DNA from 2 places in the Curtobacterium sp. C1 genome. Region 1 is predicted to be linked to the other one. Evidence: riboswitches for the same ligand, from Rfam matches in the RefSeq annotation. Region 1 holds a riboswitch; the other holds the start of a gene.
What was found. A riboswitch is a leader RNA that binds a small molecule or an ion and turns the genes downstream of it on or off. The one in region 1 is predicted to bind thiamine pyrophosphate.
Positions count from the first base shown of each region.

Region 2: it holds a riboswitch for thiamine pyrophosphate, as region 1 does, so the genes downstream of both, LQK89_RS04870 (ECF transporter S component) here and thiM (hydroxyethylthiazole kinase) in region 1, are expected to answer to the same signal.

Region 1 is NZ_CP088076.1:1,298,606-1,312,774, forward strand. Features, by position in the region: gene LQK89_RS06360 (MFS transporter) at 1-1,108, opposite strand, end outside; gene LQK89_RS06365 (LysR substrate-binding domain-containing protein) at 1,242-2,099, shown strand; gene LQK89_RS06370 (hypothetical protein) at 2,109-3,269, opposite strand; gene LQK89_RS06375 (NADPH-dependent F420 reductase) at 3,372-4,019, opposite strand; gene LQK89_RS06380 (GNAT family N-acetyltransferase) at 4,143-4,439, shown strand; gene LQK89_RS06385 (VOC family protein) at 4,461-4,922, shown strand; gene LQK89_RS06390 (MarR family winged helix-turn-helix transcriptional regulator) at 5,010-5,525, shown strand; gene LQK89_RS06395 (metallophosphoesterase family protein) at 5,522-6,025, shown strand; gene thiD (bifunctional hydroxymethylpyrimidine kinase/phosphomethylpyrimidine kinase) at 6,106-7,563, opposite strand; gene thiE (thiamine phosphate synthase) at 7,560-8,300, opposite strand; gene thiM (hydroxyethylthiazole kinase) at 8,297-9,160, opposite strand; TPP riboswitch at 9,149-9,245, opposite strand; gene LQK89_RS06415 (NUDIX domain-containing protein) at 9,304-10,194, shown strand; gene LQK89_RS06420 (phosphotransferase enzyme family protein) at 10,343-11,092, shown strand; gene LQK89_RS06425 (DnaJ domain-containing protein) at 11,170-12,120, shown strand; gene LQK89_RS06430 (RNA-binding S4 domain-containing protein) at 12,146-12,508, opposite strand; gene LQK89_RS06435 (hypothetical protein) at 12,553-12,825, shown strand; gene LQK89_RS06440 (hypothetical protein) at 12,922-14,100, shown strand; gene LQK89_RS06445 (S1C family serine protease) at 14,097-14,169, opposite strand, start outside.
Region 2 is NZ_CP088076.1:983,968-998,136, forward strand. Features, by position in the region: gene LQK89_RS04835 (glycosyl hydrolase family 8) at 1-636, shown strand, start outside; gene LQK89_RS04840 (class F sortase) at 720-1,397, shown strand; gene LQK89_RS04845 (polyprenol monophosphomannose synthase) at 1,445-2,239, shown strand; gene treZ (malto-oligosyltrehalose trehalohydrolase) at 2,367-4,121, opposite strand; gene treY (malto-oligosyltrehalose synthase) at 4,118-6,577, opposite strand; gene glgX (glycogen debranching protein GlgX) at 6,574-8,889, opposite strand; gene LQK89_RS04865 (hypothetical protein) at 9,019-9,342, shown strand; TPP riboswitch at 9,423-9,534, shown strand; gene LQK89_RS04870 (ECF transporter S component) at 9,529-10,170, shown strand; gene LQK89_RS04875 (ATP-binding cassette domain-containing protein) at 10,167-12,593, shown strand; gene LQK89_RS04880 (ATP-binding protein) at 12,586-13,152, shown strand; gene LQK89_RS04885 (metallopeptidase family protein) at 13,291-13,635, opposite strand; tRNA gene LQK89_RS04890 (tRNA-His) at 13,713-13,785, opposite strand; gene orn (oligoribonuclease) at 13,853-14,169, opposite strand, start outside.

The DNA of each region.
Region 1 (14,169 bases):
ACAGGGACATCACCCGGCCGCGGATCGCCACGTTCGACGACAGCTGCACGAGCGAGTTCGAGGCCGTCATGAACAGCAGCTGCGACATCCCGACCGCGACCAGGGCGACGGTGAACGGCGCGATGACCGGGATCGACCCGGACACCACGAGCAGCACCCCGGTCCAGAACACTCCGCCGACGATCGTGCGGAGCCGGACGTTCGCCCGACGCGTGGACAGCAGCGCCCCGGCGAGGGCTCCGACCGCGACCGCGGAGTTGAACAGGCCGTAGCCGCCCGCGCCGACGCCGTAGACCTCGGACGCGAAGGCCGAGAGCAGCACGGGCATGGTCAGCGCGAAGACCGAGAAGAAGACCATCAGGACGACCGGCACCAGGATCGTGGGCTTCCGGACGGCGTAGCGCAGACCCTCGACGAGTTGCCCCTTCGTCCGCGGTGCCGGTGGGGTGCGGTGCAGCTCGGACACCCGCAGGAACCCGAGGGTCACGACGACGGCCACGCACGCGACCGCGTTGACGCCGAAGGACCAGCCGGCACCGACCGCGACGAGCAGGGCGCCGGAGAGCGCCGGCCCGATCATCCCGCCGAGCTGGAACACGCTCGAGTTCACGCTGATTGCGTTCCGCAGGTGCTGGTGGCCGACGATCTCGGTGACGAACACCTGGCGCGCCGGGTTGTCGATCACGGTCACCATGCCGACCAGGAAGGCGATCACCCAGATGTGCCACGCCTGCACGACGCCGGTCAGCGTGAGCACGGCGAGCAGGGTGGAGAGCACCGCGAACGCGCCCTGCGTCAGCATCATCAGCGCCCGCTTCGAGAACCGGTCGACGAGCACCCCGCCCCAGAGCCCGAACAGCAGCATCGGGGCGAACTGGCACGCCACCGTGATGCCGACCTGCGCCACCGAGCCGGTCAGCTGCAGGACGAGCCAGTCCTGCGCGATGCGCTGCATCCACCCCGCGGTCATCGCCACGAGGTTCGTCGCCGTGAACAGGCGGAAGTTCGGGACGGAGAGCGCGATGAGGGTGTGGCGCCACGGCGGACGTTCGGCCTGGATCGGGAGGGGCTCGGTGGGTGGGGGGAGGGTCGTCGATGACGCACTCACGGTGGTGGGGCTCCGGATCGTCGCGGGCGGACGGGTGGTCAGTACCCACTCGAAACTAGTTCCACCGGAGCCATTCGGCTCCCGTATGGTGGCTATCACTCCATTGCGATGTCGAATGAAGGAGGGGGCGCCGATGCTCGACCCCGTCCTGCTGCGAACCTTCCTGGCCGTCGCCGAGACCGGCAGCTTCACGCTCGCCGGGCAGCGCCTCGGGATCAGCCAGCCGACGGTCTCGCAGCACGTCCGCCGCCTCGAGACCGCGGTCGCCCGCACCCTGGTCGCCCGGGACACCCGTGGCGTCGCGCTCACCGACAACGGGGACGCGATGGCGGGCTTCGCGCGGACGATCCTCGCCGCGCACGCCACCGCCGACGCGTACTTCTCCGGTGCCGCCACCCGCGGACGGCTCCGCTTCGGCGCGGCGGACGACCTCGCGATCACGCAGCTGCCGCGGATCCTGCGGGATTTCCGACGCCTGCACCCGCAGGTGAACCTCGAGCTCACGGTGAACCAGTCCGCACCGCTCCTGCGCCGCGTGCACGCCGGACAGCTCGACCTGGTCTTCATCAAGCAGACCGCGGGGGAGTCCGCCGAGGGCACCCGCGTCGCGACGGACCAGATGGTGTGGATGGCGCAGGACGGCATCGCCCTCGAACCCGGCGAGCCGGTACCGCTCATCGCGTACCAGGCGCCGAGCATCAGCCGGCAGATGGCGATCGACGCGCTCGAGGCCGCCGGCCGCACCTGGCGGATCACCTGCAACACGCGGGACGTCAACGGGGTCCTCGCGGCGGTGCGGGCCGGGATCGGTGTCGCGGTCTTCCCGCACTCGCTCATCCCCGCGGACCTCGTGAAGGTGTCGCAGCGTCTGTCGCTGCCGGACCTGCCGGCCGTCGACTACGTCCTGATCGCCAACCCGACGGTGCAGCGCGAGCCGATCGACGCCCTGACGAACGCGATCACCTCGCGCGGGGTCGTCCGGGCGGTCTGACCCGGGACCCTACGGGGCGAGCGTCGTCGTCGCGCCCGTGCCGGTCAGGTCCGGCAGCGTCACGCCGGCGAGCGGCAGGAGCGCGGTCGCGACCGCCCACAGGAGCACGAGGGTCCCGACGCCGCCGAGCACGGCACCGAGGAGCGCGAGCGGCCGCTGCCACGTCGCCGTCCGGTCCCGCAGGACGGTCGCCGAGAGCAGCAGCGCCACGACCCCGAGCGCGAGTCCGGTCGCGTGCACGGTCGTCGGTGCGGTGAACCACCAGGCCGCGAGCGCGAGCGTCGCGATCCCGGTCAGGGCACCGAGCGCCGCTCCCGGGGTGGCGCCGACGGCGGGCCGGCGGTCGGTCCGTGTGGTCGCCGCTCCGGCCTGGAGGCGCGGCGCCCGTCCGCCACGTCCCCTCGCGGTCGTCGCCTGGTCGGGTCGCGGCAGCTCCTGCGTCCGGTGGTCCGCGTCGGTGGCGGACCCGGTGGCCGGGGCCGAGACGTCGGCGGCGGGCGCGGCAGCTGCAGCTGGGACCGGTGTCGGAGTCGGTGCGGCGGGCGTGATGATCGCGTCGAACGCCCGGGTCGCCGCGTCGGGCTGCGGCGGGGCGGCAGCGGGCAGCGGTGCCTGCTGTCGGGCGAAGCGCGCGGGGGTCCGGTAGCCGATCGGCCCGGAGGGCTCCGGCTCCGTCCCCTCGACGACGACGTGCTCGAGCCCGGGGACCGAGAAGCGCGGCTGCCCGACCTCGGGGACGGCGGGCTGCACCGGCGCTGGAGGAGCCGGGAGCGCGGCGGCGACGGTCGGCGCGGGGGTCGAGGTGGGGGCGACGGCGGTCGGGGACACCGGGACCGCGTCGGTGGACGGGACCTGCACGGCGGGCGAGGTCGGTGCCGGCGGCAGGAGGTCCTGCTGCGGCGGGAAGTCGGGGACGACGACGTCCTCCGGGGACGGGAGGTGCGTGGCGGAGTCGTGCTCAGCGCTCGGGACCGCGGCGGGCGGGAGTTCCGCGGCGGCCGCCGTGGTGGCGACCCGCTCGGACAGGTGCGACGCGACGACGGGGGCGGGGTGTGCCTCCAGGCCGGGGTCCGCGACCACGGTCGTGACCGCAGCGTGCGGCGGCGCGGTGACCCAGGCAGGGACCGGCCGGCGCGGCCGGTCCCGGTCCGGCATGCGGTGCGACGCCACTGGTGCTCCCTCGTCCGTACTGATCCATCGTCAGTTCTATCCGTCCGCATGGACCTCGGCGCAGCCCCAGTTCCGGGGACGCGGGGCTGCGCCGGGCGGGGGTCACATGTCGCGGTAGCGCTTGGCCTCGGCGAGCTTGCCGCGCAGCTCGTCGGCCGTGTACCGCGTGACGTACCCGGGGGTGTCCCGCTGGATGCGCCAGCCCTCGGCGAGCGGCCCGGCGTCGACGACGTCGAAGCCGAACGAGTCGATGAGCTCCGACACGACGGCCTTGGCGTCCTCGTCGTCACCGGCGACGACGAGGGCGCGGCGGTCCGGGGTGCCGGCGGGCTGCGCCTCGTCGGTGAGGGCCGTCGCGGCGATGTGGTTGAAGGCCTTCACGACGCGGGCGCCGGGCAGGTGGTCCTGCAGGAGCTCGGCGGTCGTGGTGGTCTCGTCGTCGAGGGCCGCGATGTGGCCGTCGCGCTGCGGGTAGTAGTTGTTCGTGTCGATGACGACCTTGCCGACGAGGGGTTCGACGGGGATGGTCTCGATCGCGGCGAGAGGGGTGGTCACGACGACGACGTCGCCGGCGGCCGCCGCCTCGTCACGGGTCGCCGCACGGGCACCGTCGCCGAGCTCCGCGACGAGGTCCTGCAGCGTCTCCGGTCCGCGCGAGTTCGCGATCACGACCTGGTGGCCGTGCTGCACCGCGAGACGTGCGAGCTGGGATCCGATGTTGCCTGCTCCGATGATGCCTATGGTGGTCATGCGACCTGCAACACCGCGTGCGGCGGCGCATTCCCGCACGGTGCACGGCCCGTCCCGGCCGGGTGGGGCGGCGAGTCTCGTCCGGGTGGGGCGGCGAGTCTCGGCCGGGTGCATGATGGCCGCATGGCCCACGAGTTCCGCGACGAAGCCGACCGCGACCGCTACGCGATGTACGTCGACGGCGAGCTCGTCAGCGTGCTCGACCGCCGCGCGACCGACGACGCCGTGTCGTTCCCGCACACCTACACGGTGCCGAAGCACCGCGGCCACGGGTACGCGGCGCAGCTCGTCGAGCACGCCGTCGCGGACGTCGAGGCCACCACCACGAAGCGCATCGTCCCGATGTGCTGGTTCGTCGCGAAGTGGTTCGACGAGCACCCCGAGAAGGCCGACCTGCTCAGTCGCGGCGCCGCGGACTGACCTCACCACCCGGAGGCGACGATGCCGACGATCACCCCCTTCCTCTGGTACGACGACCAGGCCGAGCCCGCGGCGCGGTACTACACGAGCCTGTTCGAGGACAGCCGCGTCGACAGCGTCGCGCGGATGCCCGACGGGTCCGCACTGGTCGTCGAGTTCACGCTCCTCGGGCAGCCGTACCGCGCGATGAACGGCGGACCGGGCCACCCGCACACCGACGCGGTGTCGTTCCAGGTCGACGTCGACACGCAGGACGAACTCGACCGCGTCTGGGACGCGCTGCTCGCGGACGGCGGCGAGCCGGTCGCGTGCGGCTGGCTCCGGGACCGCTGGGGCCTGTCGTGGCAGGTGACCCCGTCGATGATGGGCGAGCTCATGACCGGTAGCGGCGACCCCGAGGCGAACGCCCGGGTCTTCGCAGCCATGCAGCAGATGGTCAAGCTCGACATCCCCGCACTCCGGGCCGCGGCGGCGGGTCACTGAGCGTTCCCCGGACGTACCCGCCGGTATGGTGGCGGGACCGATCGGCGCCGACGGACGGCGCACCCCCGCGAGAGGCTGGAGACCGAGATGAGCAGCCCGAGCTCCGACGTCCGGGACGGAGACCTCCGCGACGGAGCCGTCCGGAACAGCGACGTCCGGAACAGCGACATCGGCCGTGCCTACACGGAACTCTCCCGGATCACCCGACGCGCGAGCATCCGCGCCCGCGGTGACGACGAGGCACTGAGCGTCGTCGACCAGTCCCTCGTCGACTTCGTCGTGCAGCACCCCGGCTGCATGGCCATCGACATCGCCCGGTACCTGCGGCTCAACCGATCGACGATCTCGCGGCAGCTGTCCGGGCTGCTCGCAGCCGGGCTCGTCCGCACGACCGACGGCGGGTCGGGCAACGCCAAGCCGCTCGAGGCCACCGACGCCGGACGCGCCGCACTCGACCGGTCGGTCCAGATGCACCGCAGCGCCCTCGAGGAACGTCTCGCCGAGTGGTCCGACGACGACGTCGCCCTGCTCGCCGGGCTGCTCGAGCGGCTCGGCGCCGCGGACGAGGCCGGCCTGCCGATGCCCGGCCGCACGGCCCCGTGACGACGTCGTTCGTCCTGCTGTCCGACACGCACCTGCCGAAGCGCGCGAAGGACCTGCCCGCCGGGCTCTGGGCGGACATCGACGCCGCGGACCTCGTGGTGCACGCGGGGGACTGGGTCGACCTGGCCACCGTCGACGCCGTGCAGGCACGCTCCCGGCGCTTCGCGGGCGTCCGCGGCAACAACGACGGTCCCGAGTTCGACGACCGGCTGCCCCTCGTCGCGCACCTGCTGGTCGAGGACCTGCGCTGGGCGGTCGTGCACGAGACCGGGGCCGCGACGGGGCGGGAACGCCGGGCGGACCGGGACCACCCGGACACCGACGTGCTCGTGTTCGGGCACTCGCACATCCCGTGGGACACCGTCGCCCCGTCGGGCATGCGGCTGCTCAACCCGGGATCGCCGACGGACCGCCGCCGCCAGCCCGACCACACGTGGATGCGCGGCGAGGTGTCCGCGAGCGACCTGACCGTCGAGCTGGTCCGTCTGCCCCCGCGCTGACCCCGGGCATGCGGACCCGGGCGCGCTGACCCCGGGCCCGGGCCCGGACCCGTGCCCGCCCCGGGGCACGCGCCGCCCCGTCAGCCCGTCGGCATCCGGAAGAACGCCAGCTCCCAGGCCGTCGACGCCCGGAACGCCGCCGTCATCCGCCCACGCTCCTCGGCGCTCGCCGCGGTCGCGTGCCGCTCGACCCGGTCCGTCGCCGCCGCCGAGGCCGCCGCGAACCCCGGGTCGCCGTAGGCTCCGAGCCAGTCGCCGAACGGGTGTCCCTCTGATGCCCGGCCGAGCCGCGTCCCGACCCAGGCGTAGACCCGGAAGCACGGCAGCACCGCGGCCGCCAGGACCGCCGCCGAGCCGGTGTCCGCCGCCCGCTGCAGGTGCGCGAGGTACCCGGCGCACACCGGGTGCACGGGGTCCTCCGCCCGGGAGCCCGCGAGCCGGCGGTGGTGCAGGTCCCGCGCCTCGTCCGCACACCCCTGCGCGGCACCCGCCCAGAACGCGGCTTCGTCCGACGACGGTGTCGCCGCCGAAGCCAGGGCCGACAGGTGCCCCTGGTACGCCCGCAGGTAGTGCACGTCCTGCGCCAGGTACCCCGCGAAGACCTCCGTCGACAGCGTCCCGTCCCGCAGCCCCACCAGGAACGGCGTCGCGAGGGTCTCCGCGAGCACCCAGGCGACGTCCGCCCACCACCGGTCCGTCCACCGCACCGGCGGCAGGAGCGCCCGGACGGCGGCCCCGTGGTCGACCGGTCCGTTCCCGCTCCCCACGTGCAGGTCGTCCGCGCCGGCCAGTGCGGCACCGAGCCACGCCTTGGCCTCGCCGACCGCGAGCTCCCAGTCGCCCGTCCGCACCACGAGCGTCGCGATCGCGCTCGACAGCGAGCACCCCGTGCCGTGCGTGTTCGTCGTCGCGACCCGCGGCGCCGAGAACGTCCGCCGCGCGCCCGAGGGCTCCACGAGCTCGTCGTCCGCCGTGGCCCCGTCGTCGTGGCCGCCCTTCGCCAGGACCCGCACGCCCCAGGTCCGTGCGACGAGCAGGGCTTGGTCGTCGCCGTCCACGGCACTCCCGCCGTCCGACGCGCCCGCTGCCAGCTCCGCCAGCACCGCGAGCTCCGCCCGGTTCGGCGTCACCAGGTCGGCGAGCCCGAGGAGCTCCCGGACCGCCTCGACCGCGTCCGCGTCGAGCAGCCGGTCGCCGCTCGTCGCCACCATCACCGGGTCGACCACGACGACCGGTGGCCGGTGCGCCCGGAGCCACGCCGTGACCTCGCGGACGACCGCGGCGGTGCCGAGCATGCCCGTCTTCACCGCGTCCACCGTCACGTCGTCGGACACCGCGTCGAGCTGCTCCCGCAGGAACGCCGGGTCCGGCACGTGCACCGACCGCACGCCGTGCGTGTTCTGTGCGACGAGCGCGGTCACGACCGCCATGCCGTACCCGTCGTGCGCCGCGATCGCCTTGAGGTCCGCCTGCACGCCGGCCCCGCCCGTCGGGTCCGTCCCCGCGATGCTCAGCACGCGGGGCACACCCCCGGTCACGCGTCCGCCCCGTGGTCCGGTGCGCCGGCCTGGAGGCACGCCCCGCCCCCGCCGTCGTCCGTCCGGTCCGCCCCGTGGCCGGGTCCGGCGGCGTCCCACGTCGCGACGAGCGCGGCAGCGGACGCACCAGGGTCGGCCGCCGCGCAGATGCCCGACACCACCGCGACACCGGCGGCGCCGGCGGCGCGGAGCGGTGCGACGTCGTCCAGCCCGACCCCGCCGATCGCCACGCACGGCAGGTCCGAGGCGGCGGCGATCCGCGCGAACCCGTCGTGCCCGAGTGCCGGCGGGTGGTCCGGCTTCGTCGTCGTCGGGTGCACGACCCCGACCCCGAGCAGGTCCACCGACCCGCGGGGGAGCCGCTCGACGGCCGCCAGGTGCTCCGGCGTGTTCGCGGTCAGCCCGACGTGGGCGTCCGCGCCGAGCAGGGCACGCGCCGCCGTCACCGGGACGTCGGACTGGCCGAGGTGCACCCCGGCGACGGCGTGCCCGGCGTGCCGCGCGGCGAGGGCCACGTCGAGCCGGTCGTCCACCACGACCGTCGCACGGTCGCCCACCGCGTCCGCGACCGCCGCGGTCAGGGCGAGCAGGTCCCGGGCCGACGCCGTCTTGTCGCGGACCTGCACGATCCGCACGCCGCCGTGCACCGCCGCACGGACGACCGCGAGCACGCCGAGGCCGTGCCGGTCGCACAGCACGGGGTCGGTCACCAGGTAGACACCCACGTCCGCGGTCACGCACCGACCCCCTGCGGGGCGGTCGTGCTCGGTTCGGCGGTGATCCGGGCGGTGCGGACGACGTCCTCCGGGGTGAGGGACGCCAGCCGGTCGAGGAACAGCGGCTGGAACGTCCCCGGACCGCCGGCGTCCGCCGCCGCGAGTTCGGCGGCGATCGTGTGCACCGCCGTCGCCGCGACGGCCGCGGCCCCGGGGTCGTCCGGGGCCACCGCCGTGAAGGCGGCGACGACCGCACCGAGCGCGCACCCGCCGCCCGTGATCCGCGTCAGGAGCTCCGTCCCGTTCGCCACCCGCACCACGCCGGTGCCGGGCGCGACCACGAGGTCGACCGCACCGGACACGGCCAGCGCGCCCACGATCCTCCCGTCCGATGCCCCGACGGCCGCCGCACGCGCGTCGTCGGGGCCGACCGTGCTGTCCACCCCGCGCCCACCGGCGCTCGCGCCGAGCACGGCGAGGACCTCGGAGGCGTTGCCGCGCAGGACCGTCGGGCGCAGAGCCAGGAGCTCGCGCGCCAGCGCGGTGCGCACCGGGAGCGAGCCGACGGCGACCGGGTCGAGGACCCACGGGGTGCCCGCGCCGACGGCGGCGGTCGCGGCCTCGACGGACGCGGCACGCGGCTCGGCGTGCGGGGTGCCGGTGTTCACCAGCAGGGCGTCGGCGACCCGGGCGAACGGACCGGCCTCGGTCGTGACGTCGACCATCGCGGCCGAGGCGCCGAGGGCCAGCAGGACGTTCGCCGTGACGTTCTGCACGACGGTGTTCGTGATGCACTGCACGAGCGGCGAGCGGGCCCGGACGGCCTCCAGCAGGTCGGCGGTGCGGTGGGCCCAGGCAGGGGAGGGCGCAGCGTTCTCCATGGACGATCCCTTCGCGAGTACGAGCTCGAGCAGGTTCGACGGGTGTGATCTCAGCCGCCCGGTGACGGCACCCCGTGTCTCGGGGCACACGGTACACGAGCCGTCCGCAGTCATCGAGGGGGCCCGTGTGCCAGGGTTGACGGGTGCCAGATCCGACGCCTCCCGGACCCCCGCCCGGTCCGCGCGACCCCGGCGACGCGTGGGCGGTCGGACCCGACGGGACGAAGGCGTGGGGCCGCTTCGGCGCCGCCGGCCTGCTCGTCGACGACGGCCACGGCCGCGTGCTCCTGCAGCACCGCGTCGAGTGGAGCCACCACGGCGGCACCTGGGGCATCCCCGGCGGCGCCCGGCACCAGGGCGAGGACGCCGTCACCGGCGCGCTCCGCGAGTCCGCGGAAGAGGCCGGGGTGCCCGAGGACGGCGTCGACCTGCGCCACACGGCCGTGCTCGACCTCGGGTTCTGGACCTACACGACCGTGGTGGGCCGCGCCTCCCGGCCGTTCGACCCGGTGATCGCGGACCGCGAGAGCCTCGCGCTGTCCTGGATCCCGCTCGACCAGGTCGTCGACCTGCCGCTGCACCCGGGCTTCGGCGCCTCGTGGCCGGCGCTCCGCGACGCCATCACGACCACCCCGCACGTCGTCGTCGACGCCGCGAACGTCGTCGGCAGCGTGCCCGACGGCTGGTGGAAGGACCGTGCCGGGGCCGCGTCGCGACTGCTCGCGTCCGTGTCGGCGCTCGCCGCGGCCGGGCTGTCCGCCGACGCCCTCGGGCTCGGCTTCGACCGGTGGTGGCCGCGCTGGACCGTGGTGCTCGAGGGCGCCGCGCGCGGTGCGGACGACCCCGGTGCGGACGTGGCCGTGGTGCGCGCCGAGGGGTCCGGGGACGACGCCGTGGTCGCGGCGACGGCGGCCGCGGTCGATGCGGGCGACGCGCCCGTCGTGGTCGTCACGGCGGACCGTGAGCTGCGTGAACGCGTCGGGGCGCTCGGGGCCGAGGTCCGCGGTCCCGGCTGGTTCCGCGAGCAGGGCTGAGCGACCGCCGGGCTCCGGTTCCGGTGTCGCCGGGCTCCGGTTCCGGTGTCGCCCTGCGACGCGCATCGTGACCGAACCGTGACGGAGGGGGCTCCGTGCCGATACGCTGGCGCCCACGTCGACGGGGACGTGCCGACAGGAGGTCACGATGGAGCGTGTCACGAGAGCCGACGACCGCGTCCACCGCCCAGCCGGGCCCTGGACGCCGACGGTGCACCAGCTGCTCACGCACCTGCACGAGCAGGGCTTCGTCGCGGCGCCCGAGCCCATCGCCCTCGGCGACGCGCTCGAGACGGTCACCTTCGTGCCCGGCGTCGCGGGGAACTACCCGTGGAGCGCCGAGATCGCGAGCGAGGCGGCGCTCGTCACCTCCGCGCGCCTGCTCCGGCAGTACCACGACGCCGCGGCCACGTACCCGCGCAGCGCGACCGACGTGTGGTCGCAGGCCGAACGCCTGCCGGTCGAGACGATCGTGCACGGCGACTTCGCGCCGTACAACTGCGTCTACGACGGCATCGCGGCGGTCGGGCTCATCGACTTCGACACCGCGCACCCCGGTCCGCGGGTGTGGGACGTCGCGAGCGCGGTGTACCGGTTCGCACCGTTCACCACCGGGCAGGTCGAGGGCAGCACGGCGCCGACCCTGGACGAGCGACTCGAGCGGGCCGCGGAGTTCTGCCGCGCCTACGAGCTCGACGACCGGTCCCGCGGGGTGCTCGTCGAGACGATGACCGCCTCGCTCGTCGCCCTGGTGACGACGATGGAGACCGAGGCCGCCGCCGGCAACCCGAAGTTCATCAGCGACCTGGAGCACGGGCACGCCGAGCTCTACCGGGCCGACGTGGCGTACATCGAGGCGAACGCGGACGCGATCCACCAGGCGGTCACCGCGCTCTGACGGACGGACCGCGCCCAGGCAGCGTGCAGCCCGCACGCGGCGGTCTCCGACGGATCGTCCGGTAGCGTCGGGAGGCCATGACCGACAGCCCGGCCGACGCCACCCCGTACGAGGTGCTCGGCGTCCTCCCCACCGCCGACGACGACGAGCTCCGTCGCGCCTACCGCCGGGCCGCCCGCGAGTCCCACCCCGACCTGGGCGGGGACGCCCGGCGCTTCCGGCAGGTCCAGGTCGCGTGGGAGCGCATCGGCACCCCGGCCGCCCGTCGCGCGTACGACGCCGGGTCCCGGGCGACGTCGGGGTCCGCCGGCACGAGCGGGCCGTCCGGGTCGTCGAGCTGGCGGAGCGACCCCGGCCGCGACGCGTACGCGCCGCCGGCCGCCCGTCGTGACTCCCGTCCGCGCGCCCGGTCGCACGGCCACCCCGGTGGCCGGTCCCGCGAGGTCTTCCTGCAGGCGGAGCGCGAGTGGGTGGGACTCGGCGACCCGATCGACGACCCCTACGACCCCGTGCTCGTCCGTTCGGCACCCCGACACGTCCGGCGCCTGCTCGGCGAGGCCCTGGCGGAGGAGGCGACCGCGTCGATCGTCGCGGACATGGGCATCGGCGTGACCGTGTGGCACGACCTGGACGCCGGCGCCGAGGGCAAGCTCGACCACGCCGTCCTCACCACGACCGGGCTCTGGGCCGTCGAGTCGATCGACTGGGGCGGCGCCGTCCGCATCGAGCACGGCGAGGTCACCGGCGAGACCCTGGCGCCGGGGGAGCGTCCCGTCAAGGAGCTCGTCCGGGCAGCCCGTGCCGTGCAGAAGCAGACGCGCGTCCGGTTCACCGGCAGGCTGCTCGTCGTGCCGGACGCCGCGGTGGACGAGGACGTGCAGGTCGTCGGGCCCGCGCGGAAGCCGACGGCCTTCGTGGTCCGCCGCAGTGCGCTCCGGCAGGTCCTGAACGGCGTGTGGTCCCCGGAGGGCAACGTGGACGTCTTCGCGGTGCGCGACCAGCTGCAGCAGACCGTCCGCTTCGTCTGACCGCGCGCTGCGCGGGGGGACCGCCTCAGTACCCGCGGAGCTTCTCCAGGTCCCGGCGCTCCCGCTTGCTCGGGCGTCCGGCGCCGCGCTCTCGGGTCGGGACGAAGCCGGCCTCCTCGCGGGGGAGCCGCGGCGGGGTGCGGTCCTCGAAGTGCTTCGCGGCCTCCGGGGCGCTCGTCCGCTTCAGGATGACGCCGCGGACGACCACGATCCGGTCGAAGCCGTTCTGGCGGACCCGCACCTCGTCCCCGGGGGCGACCGGCTGCGCGGCCTTCGCCCGCTCGCCGTTCACCCGGACGTGCCCGGCCTTGCACGCGGCGGTCGCGGCAGAGCGGGTCTTCGTGATCCGCACCGCCCAGATCCAGCTGTCCACGCGCGCCTTCTCCACCAGACCACCCTACGCGGCCGTGCCCGCGTCCTAGGCTCACAGCCGTGCCCCAGCCCGCAGCGACGCCGTCCGACCCTGCCGCGCTCGCTCGCGCCCGCGCCCTCGCGGTCCTCGCCGCCGCCGCCCCCGGGGACCGGCTCGTCGTCCGGGCACACCACGGCGACGGCGCCCGGGACGCCCTCGGCGAGCTCGTCGCCCGCACCCCGACGACGGTGTCGATCGCGACCCGCCGTGGCACCGTCGTCGTGCCCCTGGACGCCGTCGTCGCCGCGAAGCCCGTCCCACCACCCCCGGCACCACGCCCCCGCCGCACCTGACCCCGCGCCGGAACCGCCCGTACCGCGCCGGCCCCACCTCGCCCCGCTGCGGCGAGGCGACCCGGCCACGCAGCAGCCCACCCGTAGCCTCGGGGCATGGTCGTCCCCGTCCCGCTCGGCACCGAGGACCGGACCGCCCGGCTGACCCTCCACCGCCCCGACCACTGGCACCGCGAGGACGCGCAGCAGGCGGACCTCCGCGTCACCGGTGACGACGTCGTGCTCACCGTCCGGTCTCGTCCGAGCGACCGGACGATCGCCGAGGAGCACACGAGCCTGCTCGAACGGCTCCCGGGCTCGGTCGAGGGGCTGCGCCTGATCGGCTCCGACGCGTGGACCGCGGCCGGCGCCCCCGCACGCCTCGTCGAGTACGTGCGGCCCACGGCGGACGAGTGGACCGAGGGCGGCGACGTCGCCGGTGCGCACCTGCTCTTCGTCACCGGTCGGCACCGGGTCGACGTCACCGTGGAACGTCCGCTCCGCCAGCTCGTCGCCACCGACGACCTCGTCTTCGCCGTGCTCGAGTCGGTCCGTGCGACCGAGCCGACCCCGGCACGCCCGCAGCGCGACCTCGAGCCGCTGCCCGCCCCCGCGCCCGCACCGGTCCTCGACGGACCGCGGGTGAGCGTCGCCGCACTCGCCACCCTGCAGGGCCTGGTCGGCCGCCGCTGGAACCCCACCCTCCTCCGCACCGAGGCGGGCCGCGAGCTCGTCGAGGCCGGCCTCGTCGGCCGGCTCGGCACCCTGCCCGAGTCCACGCAGGCGCTCCTCGCACCCTGGCAGGAGGGCACCCAGCCGGTCACGCTGGAACAGCACCTGCCCGACGGGCGGCGAACGCGCCTCCAGGCCTGGTCCGACACCGTCGTCGACGGGACGGACGACGTCGTGGTCGGCTCCGCCACGCCGGAGCGGGTCGTCGCGCTGCTGGCCGGGAGGCTCGGCATCGGTCCGACGTGGACCTTCCCGTTCCGCACGGGGTCGCTCCGGGCGGACCTGCTGGGTCGCCGCGTCGGCGGCGGCACCGACGTGCCGGACCTGCCCGCGTCGATCGCCGAGGGCGACCCGCGGCTGGCCCGGTTCTGGTCCGCCCCGTGGACCGTCTCGCACCTGCTGCGTCCCGGCCGTCCGGAGCCCGTCACGATCGTGCACGCGACCGGGCACGGATTCGCGCGCGTCGGACGCACGACGGCCGGGGAGACGTCCTTCCGGACGGACTCCCCGGCCAACGTGTACCGGAGCGTGGTGCGCGCGGTGCTCGCCGCGCCGACCGCCTAGGCGGCCGGACCCGCGGTCAGGGTGACCGTGACGGTCTTCGCGGCGCCCGTGGCGTCGGTGTAGCCGACC
Region 2 (14,169 bases), 310 kb from region 1:
GAGACCGCGCGCACCGACCTGGGGACGATCCTCCTGCCGGGTCCGTGGGCCGACCAGGAGCCCTACCGGTACAACGCCTCGTACGCGTCCCCGGCGGCGTTCCGCGTCCTCGAGCGTGCGACGGGCGACCGCCGGTGGGGCGAGCTCGATGCCGGCTCGCACGCCGCCACCGCGGCGGTCCTGGACCGCAGCGACCTGCCCAGCGACTGGTCACAGGTGCACGCCGACGGATCGGTGGACCCGATGCCCGCGTCCGGCGACCAGGGGCAGGTGGTGTACGGCTGGGACGCGATGCGGTTGCCGCTCCGCTACGCCGAGTCCTGCTCGGCGGACGACCGGGCGCTCGCCGGGTCGCTCGCCCCGACCCTGCGGCGCAGTACCGAGCTCGCCGCGCAGTTGGACCTGGGCGGCTCGGCCGTCACCTCCGACACCAGCGCGCTCGCCTACGCGGCGCGGGCGGCAGCCGAACGTGCCGGAGGGGCGATCCCGGCGGCCTCCGCGGACCTGCGGCGGAGCGACCGGACCTCGGCGACGACGCGCACCTACTACGGCGACGCGTGGGCGGCGCTCGGCGCGACGATGCTCACGTCGAACCTGCTCGGCGGCTGCGGGACCGACGCGGGGAGCGCCTCGTGACCGGGCGTCGGGCGGCCCAGCCGCAGCGTTCGTCCCGGGCATCCGCTGCGTGGTGGCGAGGGCGTGGTCCCGGCCGGCGCGGCGTGGTGCTCGCCGGAGTCGTCGCGGGTGTCCTCGTGGTCGGCGGCGTCGCCGGCGTGGCGGTCGCGACCACGACGGCGGGCGGCGGCCAGGCCCGGTCGGTCCCCGAGAGCAGCGCATCGGCGTCATCCGACCCCGGCGCGGCGAAGAACGACGCCGGCGCGGCGAAGAACGGGGCCGGCGCGGGAGACACCTCGGGATTCCAGGACCCAGCGGCGCCGGCCGCTCGGTCGACCGCCACCCCGGTCCGGGTGGAGATCCCCGCGATCGGCGTCTCCTCGGGACTCGAGGACCTCGGCCGCGGCCCCGCCGGCGAGCTCGATCCGCCGAAGGACTGGGACAGCGCCGGCTGGTTCGCCGACGGGATCGTCCCGGGGCAGGTCGGGCCGGCGGTCATCGCCGGCCACGTCGACAGCCCGACGAGCGCGGCGGTCTTCTTCCGGCTCGACGAGCTCGTGGCGGGCGACCAGGTGCACGTCGGCATGTCGGACGGGAGCACCCGCACGTTCACCGTCGAGCGGTCCGAACGGGCGGCGAAGTCGGCCTTCCCGACGAGCGACGTCTACGGCAGTGCGCCGACGCCCCAACTCCGCCTGATCACCTGCGACGGCACCTTCGACACGGCGACAGGGCACTACACGGACAATCTGATCGTCTTCGCAGAGCTGTCGTCAGGCTGACCGCAACGCACTTCGGTATCGTCTGACCCGACCCCGCAAGGAGCACCATGAGCAAGTCCCTGGTCATCATCCCGACCTACGACGAGGCGGAGAACGTCCGCCCCATCGTCGCGCGCACCCTCGCCGCGACCGACGACGGCGTGCACGTGCTGGTCGTCGACGACAACTCCCCGGACGGCACCGGCGACATCGCCGACGCGATCGCCCGTGAGACCGACCGGGTGCACGTGATGCACCGCACGGTCAAGGACGGCCTCGGCGGCGCGTACCTGGCGGGGTTCGCCTGGGGCCTCGAGCACGGCTACGACAAGCTCGTCGAGATGGACGCCGACGGCTCGCACCACCCGGAGTACCTCCCGTGGATGCTCGAGCTCGCCGACTCGAACGACCTGGTCCTCGGTTCCCGTTGGATCAAGGGCGGCGAGGTCGAGAACTGGCCCTGGTACCGCGAGCTGCTGTCCCGCGGCGGCAACCTGTACACCCGGATGGCGCTCGGCATCGCCGTGCGGGACGCGACGGGCGGCTTCCGGGTCTTCACCGCGTCGGCGTTCGAGCGGATCGACCTGGCCGGTGTCGCCTCGAAGGGCTACTGCTTCCAGGTCGACCTGTGCTGGCGCGCCCTCGAGGCCGGCCTGCGCGTCGTCGAGACGCCCATCACCTTCACCGAGCGCGAGTTCGGCGTCTCGAAGATGAGCGGCAACATCGTGCGCGAGAGCCTGACCCTCGTCACGAAGTGGGGCATCGACCGCCGCCTCCGAGAGCTCCGCTCGATCGTGCGTGACCACCGACGGCTGCCGTCGGTGCGCCGCAACGCGCACGCGGTCGCCGACCGCACCGCCTGACGCAGCAGGTCTGCCGGACCTGCAGGACGGACGGGAGGCGCGGTGCCGGCTGGCACCGCGCCTCCCGTCCGTCCGGTGGTCGCCCTGGTGACCACCGTCGCCGTGGTGTCCACCGTCGCCCTGGTGACTACCGGAGCACGACGATCCCGCGGCCGTCGAAGTGGACGCGGCCGTCCTCGACCGAGGCCGACCCGAACCGGTAGAGCTCCTCGCCCGAGCTGTCCGGGACCGGCACGTCCGCGGCGTCGTCGGCGAAGTGCACGACGACGTGGACGGGCGCTGCGTCGGGTCCGAGCAGCCCGCGCGTGAGCACGAGCCACCGGTCGTCCGCGTCGAAGCGGACCGCGTTCGCCTCGTAGCGGTGATCGACGAACGCCTGCTCGGTCCGACGCAGCGCGACGAGCACCCGGTAGGCGCGCAGGATCGTCGCACCCCGCTCCGAGGTGACGTCGGCCCAGTCGAGCTTGGAGTTCGTGAACGTCGTCGGGTCCTGCGGGTCGGGCACCGTCGACTCGTCCCAGCCGTGCTGCGCGAACTCCTTGATGCGTCCCTCGGCCGTCACCTTGCCGAGTTCGGGCTCCGGGTGCGAGGTGAAGAACTGCCACGGCGTCGTCGCGGCGAACTCCTCGCCCATGAACAGCATGGGCGTGAACGGCCCGAGCAGGGTCAGCGCGGCCGCGATGACGAGCGACTCGTCGTCGAGGGTCGCGGCGAGCCGGTCACCTGCGGCCCGGTTGCCGATCTGGTCGTGGTTCTGGTTCGCGACGACGAGGGCGGTCGCGGGCGAGGTCCCGCGGTCGATCGGTCGACCGTGCCGCTTCCCGCGGAACGACGACCACGTGCCGTCGTGGAAGAACCCGTGGTCCAGGACCTTCGCGAGCGCCGACAGCGGGGCGAAGTCGGCGTAGTAGCCGTTCGTCTCCCCGGTGACCGCCACGTGCACCGCGTGGTGGAAGTCGTCGGACCACTGACCGGTGAGCCCGTACCCGCCGGCTTCCTGCGGGCGGAACATGACCGGGTCGTTGAGGTCCGACTCCGCGATGAGCGACAGCGGGCGGCCGACGGACTGCGCGTACGCCTCGGTCTCGGAGGCCATCGCCTGCAGGACGTGGGGCCGGGTGGTGTCGCGGATGGCGTGCACCGCGTCGAGCCGGAGTCCGTCGACGTGGTGGTCGCGGAACCACATGCGCACGTTGTCGAGCACGTACCGGCGGACCTCGGGGTCCTCGACGTTGACCGAGTCACCCCACGTGTTGCCGAGCCCCTGGAGCAGGTACGGCCCGTACAGCGGCAGGTAGTTCCCGCTGGGCCCGAGGTGGTTGTACACGACGTCCTGGATGACGCCGAGGCCGAGCGCGTGCGCCGTGTCGACGAACCGGTCGTAGGCGTCGGGACCGCCGTAGGGGTGGTGCACGGCGAACCAGCCGACACCGTCGTAGCCCCAGTTCCACTCGCCGTTCACCGCGTTGACGGGGAGCAGCTCGACGAACTCCACCCCGAGCTCGACGAGGTGGTCGAGCTTGGCGGCCGCGGCGTCGAGCGTGCCCTCGGGGGTGAAGGTGCCGACGTGCATCTCGTAGATCACGGCCCCACGGGCGGGCCGACCGGTCCACGAATCGTCGGTCCAGGCGAAGCGCTCGGGGTCCACGACCTCGGACGGGCCGTGCACGCCCTCGGGCTGGTACCGGCTGCGCGGATCGGGTCGGACGGAGTCGTCGTCGTCGATGCGGAAGCCGTAGCGCGCGCCGACGACGGGGACGACCTCGTCGGTCGCCCACCAGTCGTCCTCGCCGCGGGTCATGGCGTACTCGGTACCGTCGACGACCAGGCGTACGCGCTCGGGGTTCGGCGCCCAGACGGCGTAGCGGGCGGGAACGGTCATGCGTGACCCTCCAGGATCTCGATCTCGGCCTGCTGGTCGGAGACCGCAGCGGTGTTGTTCGTGCTCGTGCCGGGGTCCGCGCCGGACGTCACCGGTGCGGCGTCGTGCTCGGCTCCGGTGGGGTCGGCGTCGGCGACGTCCACCGGGACGAGCAGGGCGACGGGCAGGTCGGAGAGCAGCGCCGACAGGGCGATGCCGCGGGACGCCGGGAAGCGACGACCGGTCAGCAGGTCGACCCGGTCGGCCGGCACCGGGTGGACGAGCGTGTCGCCCCACCCTCCGACGCGCTCGAGCCCGACGGGCAGCCGCGTCGCGACCGTCACGGCACCGCCGCGGTCGAACGCGAGCACGTGGTCGGCGGCGATGCCGGTGGCCTCGAGCCCGAGGTACCGGGTGAAGAGCTCGGGGTGGTCGCGTCGGACCCGCAGGGCGCGGCTCGTCACGAGGACCTTCGCCGCACCGTCCAGGCCGACCTCGGGTAGCTGCTCCGGACCGGTGCCCTCGGGGCCGTCGAGCGTCGCGAGGACGTGCCGCAGCTCCGTGTGGTCGACCGGGCGGCGGTTGTCCGGGTCGACGAGCGAGCGGTCCCACGCCTCGGTGCCCTGGTAGACGTCCGGGACGCCCGGCATCGTCAGCTGGACCAGCTTCTGCGCGAGCCCGTTCGACCAGCCGGCCGCGTCGATCGTGCGGTCGAGTTCGTCGAGCACCGCGACCACGCGCGGGTCGTCGAACGCGGCGTCCACGAGGGCGTGCATCTGCTGTTCGAAGGCCTCGTCCGGTTCGGTCCAGGTCGTGCTGTCCCCGGCTTCGCGCGAGGCCTTCTCGGCGTACGCGTGCAGGCGCTCGCGGCTGGCCGGTCGGGCACCCACGATCGCCTGCCAGAGCAGGTCCGCGAACACCGCGTCGTCGAGCGGCGCGAGGGCGTTCAGCTGCTCGAGGGCGCTCGACCACTCCGACCCGAGCTCGGCGAGCACCGCGATGCGGGCGCGGGTGTCCTCGCTCCGCTTGGTGTCGTGCGTGGTCAGCGTGGTCATCGTGTGCGGCCAGCTGCCCTGACGCTCGCGCTGCGCCTGGTGGAAGTCGTCGACCGACACCGCGAACACGCTCGGGTCGCCGCCGACCTCGCTCAGGGAGCTCAGGCGCGACGTCCGGTAGAACGCGGTGTCCTCGACGCCCTTCGCCATCACCATGCCGGAGGTCTGCTGCAGGCGGAGCGCCGCGGCGTGCCCGGGGTCGACGAGCGCCGGCGCGATCCGGTCGATCACGTCGTCCAGGTCCGGTCGCGTCTCGGCCGCGCGCTCCAGGGCGGCGATCAGGTGGTGGACGCCCTCGGGCAGGTAGGTGCGGTAGACGTCGAACGATGCGACGATCTCGGCCACCGCGTCGACCACGCGCTCCTGCGGCAGGTCACCGGCCGTCGACGCGAGGAGCCGGGCGAGTCGCGCGACCTCGCTGCCGAGGATCCCGTCGGCGATGCCCCGGCGGGTGTCGTGGGTCAGCTGCTGCCAGTCGGTCGGTTCGGCACCGGACGCGGCGGTCAGCGCCTCTTCGCCCGCGGGGTCGACGAAGACGCGGTCGACGACGCCGAGCGCGTCGTAGCCGGTGGTGCCGTCGACGGGCCACGAGGACGGGAGCTGCTCGCCCGGCTCGAGGATCTTCTCGACCAGCGTGTAGGCCCCGCCGGTCAGGTCCGCGAGGTCCTGCAGGTACCCGGCCGGGTCGTACAGGCCGTCCGGGTGGTCGATCCGCAGGCCGTCGACGAGCCCGTCGCGGAACCAGCCGCCGATCGTGTCGTGCGAGGCCGCGAACACCTCGGGCTCCTCGACGCGGATCGCCGCGAGGGTGTTCACCGCGAAGAACCGGCGGTAGTTCAGCTCGTGGTCCGCGCGCTTCCAGTGCACGAACGCGTAGTGCTGGCGGGCGTGCACGGTCTCGACGTCGTCGCCGTCCTGCACGGTGCCGGGAGCGGTCGGGTAGGCGGTCTCGCCGACGTACAGCCGACCGTCACGCAGCTCGACGGCGTCGAGCAGGCGGTCGTCGAGCACGGGGACGCGGACCTTGCCGTCGCCGGCTTCCCAGTCGACGTCGAACGCCCACGCGACCGGGCTGGCCTGGCCCTGTTCGAGCAGCGACCACCACCACGGGTTCGCCTCGGGTGTCGCGACGCCGACGTGGTTCGGGACGACGTCGACGAGCACGCCGAGTCCGGCGGCGTGGGCGGCCTCGGCGAGCCCGCGCAGCGCTGCGTCGCCGCCGCGCTCGGTGTCGACGTGGGAGTGGTCGACGACGTCGTAGCCGTGCTGCGAACCGGGCTCTGCCTGCAGCACGGGGGAGAGGTACACCCAGTCGGCGCCGAGGTCGCGGATGTGCTCGACCACGTCCTGCGCCCGGGTCAGGTCGAAGTCGGGTGTGACCTGCAGTCGGTAGGTGGACGTGGGGACGCGTCTGGCGGTCACCTGGTGGCTCCTGTGCTGTCGGGTTCGGGAGTGGCGCTGTCGTCGGCCGGCTCGGAGCTCGCGGGCTCGGAGCTCGCGGGCTCGGAGGTCGACGGGTCGGTGCCCGCTGGGTCCGTCGCCGAGGTGGTGGGCGAGGCCGCGGGGTTGGTCGGCGTGGACGGCTTCGTGTCCGTGGCGGCGTCGACCGGGGCCGTCGTCACCTCGTGGTCCGGCTCGGCACGGAGCACGATCATCGACCGCGCGGGGACGTCGAGCGGCGTCCCGGCGTCGAGGACCTCGTCGCGGGCACCCGGGTCGGCGGTGTCGATCCGCACGGTCCACCCCGGCGAGTACTCCTCCGGGGGCAGGGTGAACGTCACGACGTCGTCGTGCGCGTTGTAGTACGTCAGGAACGCCACGTCGGTGACCCGCTCGCCCCAGCGGTCGCGCCCGCGGATGCCCTCGCCGTTCAGGTACATGCCGACGCTCTTGCCGAAGCCGGAGTCCCAGTCCTCGGGGTCCATCGCATCACCGGAGGGCGTCAGCCACACGACGTCGGGGAGCGGCTCGCCCTCGCTCCGGCGGACCGGACGGCCGTTGAAGTACCGCGTGCGGCGGAAGGTCGGGTGGTCGTGCCGGAGCTTCACGACGTCGGCGGTGAACTGGATGAGCTCGTCGTCGGCGTGCTCCCAGTCGATCCAGCTGATCGGCGAGTCCTGGGCGTAGACGTTGTTGTTGCCGCCCTGGGTCCGCCCGAGCTCGTCACCGTGCGCGATCATCGGCACGCCCTGGCTGAGGAGCAGCGTCGCGAGGAAGTTCCGGCGACGCTGCAGCCGGAGCGCGTGCACCGCCGGGTCGTCGGTCGGCCCCTCGACGCCGGAGTTCCACGAGCGGTTGTGGCTCTCGCCGTCGTTGTTGTCCTCGCCGTTGGCCTCGTTGTGCTTCTCGTTGTAGGCGACGAGGTCGTACAGCGTGAAGCCGTCGTGGGCGGTGATGAAGTTGATGCTCGCCTTGGGGGTCCGGCCGTCGTGCTCGTACAGGTCGGCCGACCCGGAGATGCGGGACGCGAACTCGCCGAGGGTCGACGGCTCACCGCGCCAGAAGTCGCGCACGGTGTCGCGGTACTTGCCGTTCCACTCGGACCACTGCGGCGGGAAGTTGCCGACCTGGTAGCCGCCGGGACCGACGTCCCACGGTTCCGCGATGAGCTTGACCTGCGACACGATCGGGTCCTGCTGGACCAGTTCGAAGAAGGCTGCGAGCCGGTCGACCTCGTAGAACTCCCGCGCCAGGGCGGCCGCGAGGTCGAAGCGGAACCCGTCCACGTGCATCTCGGTCACCCAGTACCGCAGCGAGTCCATGATCAGCTGCAGCGAGTGCGGGTGACCCACGTTGAGCGAGTTGCCGGTGCCCGTGGTGTCCATGTAGTACCGCTTGTCGTCCTCGACCAGGCGGTAGTAGGCGGCGTTGTCGATACCGCGGAACGACAGCGTCGGCCCGAGGTGGTTGCCCTCGGCGGTGTGGTTGTAGACGACGTCGAGCACGACCTCGATCCCCGCACGGTGCAGCTCGCGCACCATCGCCTTGAACTCCTGCACCTGCTGCCCGCGGTCGCCGGACGACGAGTAGTGCGAGTGCGGCGCGAAGAACCCGATGGTGTTGTAGCCCCAGTAGTTCGACAGCCCCTTCTCCTGCAGGGTGGAGTCGTTCACGAACTGGTGCACCGGCATGAGCTCGAGGGTGGTGACGCCCAGACGCTTCAGGTGCTCGATGACCGCCGGGTGCGCGACGCCGGCGTAGGTGCCCCGTTGTTCTTCGGGGACGTCGGGGTGCGTCTCTGTGAGGCCCTTGACGTGGGCCTCGTAGATGACGGTCTCGCCGTACGGGATGCCCGGCGACCGGTCGCCCTGCCAGTCGAAGAAGGGGTTGATGACGACCCCCTTCATCATGTGGGGCGCCGAGTCCTGGTCGTCGGTCGAGTCCGGGTCGCCGAACGTGTACGAGAACAGCGCCTGGTCCCAGTCGATGTCGCCACTGGTCGCCTTGGCGTAGGGGTCGAGGAGCAGCTTGTTCGGGTTGCCGCGCAGTCCGCTCGCCGGGTCGTACGGGGCGTGCACGCGGAAGCCGTACTCCTGCCCCGGTGCCACGTTGGGCAGGTACGCGTGCCAGACGTGCGCGTCGACCTCGACCAGGTCGACGCACTCCTCGTTCCCAGCGTCGTCGAAGAGGCACAGTTCCACGCGGTCGGCGACCTCGCTGAACAGGGCGAAGTTCGTGCCGCTGCCGTCGTAGGTCGCCCCGAGGGGGTACGGACTGCCGGGCCAGGTGTGCAAACGGTCCTCCAGGTGTGGGTGTCGCCAACGTATCGGCGCGGCCCCTCCGCGTCCGCAGACAAGCCCCAGCAGTGGACGAGGGTGACTCCGCGCGTCGCTGTGGAGGAGTGGCCGAGTAGCCTCGCGCGCATGGCCAACATCGTGAGTCAGATCGCAGACAAGGTGCGCCCGATCGGCGTCTCCACCAACTACGGCGAGCCGGTCGAGGTCGGCGACCAGACCCTCATCCCGGTGTCGCTGGGCTGGTTCGGCTTCGGCGGCGGCGGGGACGGCGACGACAACGGCGGCGGGGGTGGCGGCGGCGTGTCGATCCCCGTCGGCGCCTACGTGCGCCGTCCCGGACAAGACCTGCAGTTCGAGCCGAACCTCATCTCGCTGCTCGCGGTCAGCATCCCGACCATCTGGGTGACCGGCAAGGCGCTCGCCAAGGTGGTCCGCGCACTCAAGAAGTGACCACAGGACGGACGGGAGGATCGTGGCGACGCCGCCACGGTCCTCCCGTCCGTCATCTGGTCGTCACCCGTCTAGACTGCTGCCACACACACGGGAGTCCGGGACCACCGGGCTGAGAGGGAGCGAACGGCGCTCCGACCGTCGAACCTGATCCGGGTCATGCCGGCGCAGGGAGGAGTCAGCACCATGCCTGCAACCATGCAGTCCACCGTCCCGTCCACCACCCTCCGGCGGTCGCTCCGCTGGCGCGTGGTCGACATCGTCGTCGCCAGCGTCCTCGCGGTCGCGATCGGCGTCGTCTTCAAGCTCTGGGAGTTCGGCTACGAGCCGCTCAGTGCGGGAGCCGCCCTCGTCCTGCCGGGATCGCAGTCGCTGTTCGGCGGCGTCTGGCTGCTCGCCGGGCCGATCGTCGCGATCGTCGTGCGGAAGCCCGGAGCCGCCCTGTACGCCGAGATGGTCGCCGCCTCGGTCGAGGCGCTGCTCGGCACGCAGTGGGGGTGGCTGACGCTCGAGGCCGGCCTCGTGCAGGGCCTCGGCGCCGAGCTCGTCCTCGCGCTGTTCCTGTACCGCGTGTACCGGCTGCCGGTCGTCGTCCTCGCGGGCGCGGCCGCCGGGCTCGCGCTCGGCATCAACGACACCGTCCTGTGGTACCCGGGGCTCGACGCCGGGTTCAAGGCCGTCTACGTCGTGTGCGCCGTGGTCTCCGGCGCCGTCATCGCGGGTGCCGGGTCCTGGGCCATCGTCCGGGCGCTCGCCGCGACCGGAGTCCTGTCGCAGTTCGCGGTCGGCCGGGAGCACGCCAAGCGCACGACCCGCAGCGCGGCGTGACGGCCGTGTCCGCCGGTCGCGCGGACGCAGCGCCCGCGACCCAGGTCCCGGCGAGCACCGGCCCGGCCGGCATCGTCTTCCGTGACTGGGGGTGGCGCTACGCCGCCCGCGACGAGTGGGCGGTCCGCGGAGTCGACCTCGCGGTGCGCCCGGGGGAGCGGGTCGCCGTCGTCGGACCGTCCGGCGCGGGCAAGTCGACGCTGCTGCGGGCCGTCGCCGCGGTGCTGCCCGACGAGCCGGACCCCGAGGACGACACCGCCGCGGCCGTCCAGGGCACGGTGCTCGTCGACGATGCCGCACCGGGGACGGTCCGCGGGCGGGTCGGCCTCGTCATGCAGGACCCCGAGGCGCACACCGTGATGTCGCGCGTCGGGGACGACGTCGCGTTCGGTTGCGAGAACACCGGCGTGCCGCGGGACGAGACCTGGCGGCGCGTCCGGTCGGCGCTCGACGTGGTCGGCCTCGACCTGCCCCTCGACCGGTCCACGACCGCGCTGTCCGGCGGGCAGCGGCAGCGGCTCGCACTCGCGGGCGTGCTCGCGATGCGTCCCGGCGCGCTCGTGCTCGACGAGCCGTGCGCGAACCTCGACCCGGACGGCGTGCGTCAGGTGCACGACGCCGTGCGCGCGGTCCTCGACGAGACCGGTGCGACGCTGCTCGTCGTCGAGCACCGGATCGGCACCTGGCTCGACCTGGTCGACCGGCTCGTGCTGCTCGCTCCCGCCGGCGGGGTCGTCGCGGACGGCACGCCGACCGAGGTCCTCGCCGCGCACGGTCCGGCGCTCGCGGCGGCGGGCGTGTGGGTGCCCGGGTCGGAGCCCGCTCGGGGCTCGGCTCGGCAGGCGGTCCCCGGGGAGGACCGCGCGCACGCTCGGGCGCTGCTCGATGCTCGGGGACTCGCGACGGCGCGCGGCCGGGGGCACCGGGTCGGCAGCGGCATCGACCTGACGGTCCGGCGCGGGCGTGTGCTGGCGGTGACCGGGCCGAACGGCGTCGGGAAGTCGACGCTCGGCCTGACGCTCGCCGGGCTGCTCGCGCCCGACGCCGGCGTCCTCGAGGCCACCTCCGCCCTCCGGCAAGGCCTGGCCGGGGCGGCGCCGTCGTCCTGGTCCAGCCGAGAGCTCGCCGGCCGGATCGGGACGGTGTTCCAGGACCCCGAGCACCAGTTCGTCGCGGCCACCGTACGGCAGGAGCTCGCCGCCGGACCTCGGGCGCTCGGTCAAGCGGACGTCGAGGACCGGGTGGATCGGGTGCTCGACGACCTCGGCTTGGCGCACCTGGCGGACGCGAACCCCTTCACGCTGTCCGGCGGCGAGCAGCGACGGCTCGCGATCGGCACGGTACTCGCGGCGGAGCCCGACGTGCTCGTGCTCGACGAGCCGACCTCCGGACAGGACCGCGCCACGTGGCAGGCCGTCGTGGACCGGCTCGGCGCGCTCGCGGACGCGGGGACGGCTGTCGTCGCCGTGACGCACGACCGTGACCTGGTGCGGGCGCTCGACGCGGACGAGGTGGTGCTCGGCCCGGAGGGCTTGCGACCAGCCGGCCCGGGCGGTCTGCGGCCGACCGGCCCGGGGACGGCGGACGGTGTCGTCGCCGACGTGACGGGGGATGCCCGGCCGGTCGTCCCGGGGACCGCAGCGGACGCGCGAGGGCGATCCGTGCCTCCCGCCCGGCCCCGCGGGATCCGCGGGGTGCAGCCCGTCGCGTCCCTGCTCGGGGTGCTCGCGCTCGGCCTGCTGCTCGTCCTGAGCCTGGACGTCGTGTCCGCAGCCGTCGCGCTCCTGCTCGAGGTCCTGCTGCTGCCGCTGCTCCGCATCCCCTGGCGCACGCTCCTGCTCCGGACCGCACCCCTGACCGCAGCGGTCCCGCTGACGGCCGTGAGCATCGCGCTGTACGGCCGGCCGTCCGGACGCGAGTGGTTCGACCTCGGCTTCGTGCACGTCACCGACGGGTCGCTCGAGCTCGCCCTGGCCACCGCGCTTCGGGTGCTCGCCGTCGGACTGCCGGCGATTGCACTGTTCGTGCGGGTCGACCCGACCGACCTGGCGGACGGGCTGGCGCAGCTCCTGCGGCTGCCAGCGCGGTTCGTGCTCGGGGCGCTGGCGGCGGTGCGGATGACGACCCTGCTCGGCGGGGACTGGCGGCAGCTGCGCAGTGCCCGGCGTGCCCGGGGGTTGGCCGACACCGGGCGGCTGCGTCGGGGTGCATCGATGGCGTTCGCGCTGCTCGTGCTCGCGCTCCGGCGGGCGACGACGCTCGCGGTGGCGATGGAGTCGCGAGGGTTCGGGGCGCCGGGTCGGCGGACGTGGGCGCGACCGGCGCGCTTCGGCGGCCCCGAGTGGGCGATGGTCGCGGTGCTCGTCGGGATCGGTGCGGTCTCGGTCGCGGTGGCGGTGGGCGCGGGGACGTGGCGTGTCTGACGGGGTCGTGGACGGCCTCGCGGCTGCGGCGACAGCTGCCGCTGCCGCTGCCGCTGCTGGTGCTGCTCCGGATCTCCGTGCGGCTTCCGGGCGGGGGCGGCTCGTCGTGCTGGTCGACGGGCGCTCGGGGACCGGCAAGACGACGCTCGGCGACGCCCTCGGGGACCGGCTCGGCGCCCGGGTCGTGCACCTCGACGACGTCTACCCGGGGTGGGACGGGCTCCGTGCGGCGGCTGACGCGGTGGTGACGGACGTCCTCGGCGCCCACTCCGGCTACCGGCGGTGGGACTGGACGACGTCGAGCCCGGCGGGGTGGGAGTCGATCGACCCGGGCGTGCCGCTCGTCGTCGAGGGGTGCGGTGCGCTGTCCCGGGCCTCGGCGCCGCTCGCGACCTTCCGCGTCTGGCTCGAGGCGGACGACACCGTCCGGCGCGACCGGGCGATCGGCCGTGACGGCGAGGTCTTCGCCCGCGAGTGGGACCGGTGGGCAGCGCAGGAGGCGTCCTTCATCGCGGCGGAGGACCCGGCGGCGCTGGCCGACCTGGTGGTGCGGACGTAGGGGGGCGGGTGGACCCGGGGTCGCGCTGTGCGTGGACTCGTGGTCGCTCCCCGGGTGGACTCGTGGTCGCTCCGCGGGTGGACTCGTGGTCGCTCCGCGGGTGGACTCGTGGTCGCCACGTGGGTGGATTCGTGGTCGCTACGCCCATCCGAGTTCGTGCAGCCGCTCGTCGTCGATCCCGTAGAAGTGCCCGATCTCGTGCACCAGCGTCGTGTGGACCTCGTCCCGGAGTTCCTCGACGGTGTCGCACTCCAGCAGGTGCTGCTTCCGGAACACCACGATCCGGTCCGGGAGCTCGCCGAAGCCGTACTGGCCACGCTCGGTCGCGGCGACCCCGTCGTAGACGCCGAACAGGTCGGAACCGTCCTCGGGTTCGTCCTCGACGACGAAGACGACGTTGTCGAGTCCGTCGACCATCTCGTCGGGCAGCCGGTCGAGCTCGTCGGTCACGAGCTGCTCGAACGCGTCGGCGGACATCTCCATCACGGGCACGATCGTGGCACATGCGCATCCGAGAACGACGAAGGCCCCGTCCATCAGGACGGGGCCTTCGTCAACCGGGTGAGTAACGGGTCTCGAACCCGCGACCTCCTAGACCACAACCAGGCGCTCTACCAACTGAGCTATACCCACCATGCTGACCCCGGACTGGCCGGAGCAACCCCTCAATAGTAGTACATGCCGCGGCCTGCGCGGACCACTACTCGGCGGCGGGCTGGGCGAGCCGCGGGGCCCACTGCTCGACCACCGAGGCGGCGACGGCACGCACGTCCTCGGTCGTCGGACCGGGCTCGGGGATGAAGCCCGCGCGGCGGTAGTACTCGAGCTCGCGGATGGACTCGAGGATGTCGGCGAGGGCACGGTGCCCGCCGTGCTTCTCCGGCGCGTTGAAGTACACGCGCGGGAACCAGCGGCGGCAGAGCTCCTTGATGCTGGAGACGTCGACGCTGCGGTAGTGCAGGTGGCCGTCCACGCGCGGCATGTACTTGGCGAGGAAGGCGCGGTCGGTGCCGATCG